Regions from separate parts of the Bacillus sp. ABA4_010 genome, predicted to be linked through region 2. Evidence: a T-box and tRNA genes for the amino acid it is inferred to sense, from the RefSeq annotation. Region 2 holds a T-box; the other holds one or more tRNA genes.

Region 1 (2,166 bases), 220 kb from region 2:
TTCCCCCTGCGAGAGTAGGACATTGCCAGGCTTATATGATTCCACAGTAGCTCAGTGGTAGAGCAATCGGCTGTTAACCGATCGGTCGTAGGTTCGAGTCCTACCTGTGGAGCCATTAGGAGAGCTGTCCGAGTGGCCGAAGGAGCACGATTGGAAATCGTGTAGGCGGTCAACGCCGCCTCAAGGGTTCAAATCCCTTGCTCTCCGCCATTTAAACATCTATTAATTATTTTGGCCCGTTGGTCAAGCGGTTAAGACACCGCCCTTTCACGGCGGTAACACGGGTTCGAATCCCGTACGGGTCATATGTACAGATTCTTCAATCTGTACTCTGGAGGATTAGCTCAGCTGGGAGAGCACCTGCCTTACAAGCAGGGGGTCGGCGGTTCGATCCCGTCATCCTCCACCATTTTAACTATCGCGGGGTGGAGCAGTCTGGTAGCTCGTCGGGCTCATAACCCGAAGGTCGCAGGTTCAAATCCTGTCCCCGCAACCAAATTATAAGGTGGTCCCGTGGTGTAGTGGTTAACATGCCTGCCTGTCACGCAGGAGATCGCGGGTTCGAGTCCCGTCGGGACCGCCATTTTTAAGAAGGCTCGGTAGCTCAGTTGGTAGAGCAAAGGACTGAAAATCCTTGTGTCGGCGGTTCGATTCCGTCCCGAGCCACCATTTAATACATGCCGGTGTAGCTCAATTGGTAGAGCAACTGACTTGTAATCAGTAGGTTGGGGGTTCAAGTCCTCTCGCCGGCACCACTTGAAATAAAATATGTGGAGGGGTAGCGAAGTGGCTAAACGCGGCGGACTGTAAATCCGCTCCCTCCGGGTTCGGCGGTTCGAATCCGTCCCCCTCCACCATTTTTTAATTTTTAAATAGGGGCATAGTTTAACGGTAGAACAGAGGTCTCCAAAACCTCCGGTGTGGGTTCGATTCCTACTGCCCCTGCCAATAAGAATATGGCGGTTGTGGCGAAGTGGTTAACGCACCAGATTGTGGCTCTGGCACTCGTGGGTTCGATTCCCATCAATCGCCCCATATTTCTCGATAAATAATATTATTCAAATGATTGGGCTATAGCCAAGCGGTAAGGCAACGGACTTTGACTCCGTCATGCGTTGGTTCGAATCCAGCTAGCCCAGCCATTTGCGGAAGTAGTTCAGTGGTAGAACACCACCTTGCCAAGGTGGGGGTCGCGGGTTCGAATCCCGTCTTCCGCTCCATTATATAAATTAAGGCGGCATAGCCAAGTGGTAAGGCCAAGGTCTGCAAAACCTTTACTCACCGGTTCGAATCCGGTTGCCGCCTCCATTTACTATAATGCCGGGGTGGCGGAACTGGCAGACGCACAGGACTTAAAATCCTGCGGTAGGTGACTACCGTACCGGTTCGATTCCGGTCCTCGGCACCATTAATTTTTAAATAGCCTTATACCATGCCGGTGTGGCGGAATTGGCAGACGCGCACGACTCAAAATCGTGTTCCTTCTGGAGTGTCGGTTCGACCCCGACCACCGGTATCAGGCTTTTCTTACAGGAGAGATACCTGTTTTATTTTTTGTTTGTCATTCGACAAAAAACGATAAAATTTGCGGGTGTAGTTTAATGGTAAAACCTCAGCCTTCCAAGCTGATGTCGTGAGTTCGATTCTCATCACCCGCTCCATACATAATGCTTACAACGCAGTGTTTCGTTTTACTGAAAAAACGGGGCATTGCGTTTTTTTATTTAGGTCAGTAAGACCCCACTTCAAAATGTAGAGTAATTCCAGAAAGGAGAAGTGGGGTTTCTCTTATTATTTGATGCTATTGAGTGAGCTTTCCGTTTTTCAAGGTTGTAGAAGATGGGTAAGCTCAATAATAATATGGTCATAAAAGAGCAATTAGTGTTCGTTCTTTATGATGGAGCATGATGCTTCTCCACCATGAATCTGTAAAAACATATCCTTTAAAGATGTAGTTAATTGTTCTGCTTTATCCATGGAAAGAGAAGGGCGCAAATAGACGATTTGAATCGCTTCTGTAGTATGCTCGGTCACAGGAGCTCTTTCTGAGTCAACATACGGACTGCCAAATGCCCCTTGTTCATCAGAGGAAACGATTTTATTTTTTAAAGAAATGGTTCTTTCGTTTAATGCTTTATAATGTTGCTCTTCTTCTCCGATGGTAAT
Region 2 (2,166 bases):
CATCATTTAACACCGCTTTAACTAATCAAAGGACCTTCACAACAGGTTGCTAAACCCTCTTGAATGAGCCCACCTAAGTGGACGGTGCCAACCTCATAAGGAAGATACCATCCACTTAGTCTAGAACATTTAATTATGATTGTTCTTTCGTCATAGCAAATGTTCCAGGACGATTTATACAGTATAGATGAAAAAAGATCATCCTCTACACTTGATTCGACCACAACTATGTTCTCTCTCTGCTTTCTTACATATGTATCAAATGTAGAAGATATCTTCTGTTGTCTTTTTTCTTCTTCTATTCCTATTTTTCTGAAAAATTAAATGAATGTAAATTATTTGTGAAAATTTATTTATTAAAACTTATTATAAATAGTTTAAAAATTTATTGCAATACTATTTATTAAATGTATTTTTTTGCAATTCACTCAAAAACAGGTCTTTTTATCTGTTTTTTTTGAACAACTATTCTTTTTTACCAAAAAATGAAAGCGATTTCTGTATAAAAATGTCAAATTTTGTCGAATGTAAAAATACATTTTTTTTATATATCAATATTGTAAGTATTTCGTCTACCTAATAAGTTTTGTTCATATCATATTTTGGAATATCAAAATAACGTTAATCCTTCTTACAGAAAAGCCGAAAGGTTGCATTTTGGATAGGGCACGTTATAATAACATGTAGATATAATCATATTGAAGCAACGAAAAAGAAGAGTACATATGGCCATGATTTTTAGAGAGTTTGTGGTTGGTGAAAACAAACATTCATCCATATGGAATGGGCTTTGGAGCTTTCAAGTCAAATGCTTGAACGTACTTTCGGCGTTAACGAACATCATGCTTTCCTCAGCATGATTCGAGCGATTTTGAAGTGTCTTCAAAATAACTAGGGTGGCAACGCGGTCCATTCGTCCCTAATTTTATTAGGTGGCGAATGGGCTTTTTTGTGCTTCAATTTATATGATCAAATATGAAAGGATGAACATGAATGAAAACGATTTTTTCTGGCATTCAGCCAAGCGGCACCATTACACTTGGAAACTATATCGGAGCATTAAAACAATTTGTAGAGCTGCAGGAAGATTATAGTTGTTACTTCTGCATCGTTGACCAACATGCCATTACAGTACCACAGGATCGCTTAAAACTACGCGAAAACATCCGCAGTTTAGCAGCTTTGTACACAGCAGTAGGCATTGATCCTGCCAAATCAACATTATTCATTCAATCAGAAGTTCCTGCTCATACGGAAGCGGGATGGATGCTTCAATGTGTTGCATACATCGGAGAACTTGAACGGATGACCCAATTTAAAGATAAATCAGCTGGAAAAGAAGCAGTTTCTGCTGGCTTATTAACGTATCCTCCGTTAATGGCTGCTGATATTTTACTATACGGCACAGATATCGTGCCTGTTGGGGAAGACCAAAAGCAACATCTTGAACTTACACGCGACTTAGCTGATCGTTTCAACAAAAAATATAACGACATCTTTACAATTCCGGAAGTACGCATTCCAAAAGTTGGCGCTCGTATCATGTCCTTACAAGATCCAACGAAAAAAATGAGCAAATCTGATCCAAATCAAAAAGCATTCATTACAATGCTTGATGATGCCAAAACGATTGAAAAGAAAATTAAAAGTGCGGTTACAGACTCTGAAGGAATTGTTCGTTTTGATAAAGAAAACAAAGCAGGCATTTCTAACTTAATGAGCATTTACTCTATTCTAGGAAATAAAACAATTGAAGAAATTGAAGAAATGTATGAAGGAAAAGGATACGGAGACTTTAAAGCAGATGTAGCACAAGTCGTCATCAATGCTCTTGCTCCTATCCAGGAAACATACTATGAATTAATTGAATCATCAAGACTAGATGATATTTTAGATGAAGGAGCAGAGCGTGCTAACTTAACGGCTAACAAAATGCTTCGCAAAATGAAAAATGCGATGGGCCTTGGTCGAAAAAGATAAGAAGGTACGATTGGCGATTCATGGAACACTAAAACACGAGCGGATTAAGCCGCTCGTGTTTTTTAATTAACTTTTGATTCTTGCTCCATTTCCCATAGCTTTTCAAAGAAAGGTTGTCCCTTTATGAGATTTTCGCATAAAGACATATGCTTTAATGACCATCCTTGTTTCATATCTTCATATAAG

What was found. The T-box of region 2 lies ahead of trpS (tryptophan--tRNA ligase). A T-box ahead of a tRNA ligase gene usually reads a tRNA of that ligase, here a tRNA-Trp.
Region 1: it has a tRNA-Trp gene. The T-box ahead of trpS (tryptophan--tRNA ligase) is inferred to sense a tRNA for this amino acid. The anticodon was not compared.

Annotation. Positions count from the first base shown of each region.
Region 1 is NZ_JBSWUN010000003.1:3,553,578-3,555,743, reverse strand. It holds rRNA gene rrf (5S ribosomal RNA) at 1-31, shown strand, start outside; tRNA gene ACXAEO_RS18780 (tRNA-Asn) at 41-115, shown strand; tRNA gene ACXAEO_RS18775 (tRNA-Ser) at 119-210, shown strand; tRNA gene ACXAEO_RS18770 (tRNA-Glu) at 234-305, shown strand; tRNA gene ACXAEO_RS18765 (tRNA-Val) at 334-409, shown strand; tRNA gene ACXAEO_RS18760 (tRNA-Met) at 420-496, shown strand; tRNA gene ACXAEO_RS18755 (tRNA-Asp) at 508-583, shown strand; tRNA gene ACXAEO_RS18750 (tRNA-Phe) at 594-669, shown strand; tRNA gene ACXAEO_RS18745 (tRNA-Thr) at 680-755, shown strand; tRNA gene ACXAEO_RS18740 (tRNA-Tyr) at 773-857, shown strand; tRNA gene ACXAEO_RS18735 (tRNA-Trp) at 875-948, shown strand; tRNA gene ACXAEO_RS18730 (tRNA-His) at 960-1,035, shown strand; tRNA gene ACXAEO_RS18725 (tRNA-Gln) at 1,068-1,142, shown strand; tRNA gene ACXAEO_RS18720 (tRNA-Gly) at 1,146-1,220, shown strand; tRNA gene ACXAEO_RS18715 (tRNA-Cys) at 1,234-1,308, shown strand; tRNA gene ACXAEO_RS18710 (tRNA-Leu) at 1,320-1,408, shown strand; tRNA gene ACXAEO_RS18705 (tRNA-Leu) at 1,435-1,516, shown strand; tRNA gene ACXAEO_RS18700 (tRNA-Gly) at 1,588-1,661, shown strand; gene ACXAEO_RS18695 (B3/B4 domain-containing protein) at 1,879-2,166, opposite strand, start outside.
Region 2 is NZ_JBSWUN010000003.1:3,334,255-3,336,420, forward strand. It holds T-box leader at 698-924, shown strand; gene trpS (tryptophan--tRNA ligase) at 994-1,980, shown strand; gene ACXAEO_RS17605 (DUF3603 family protein) at 2,043-2,166, opposite strand, start outside.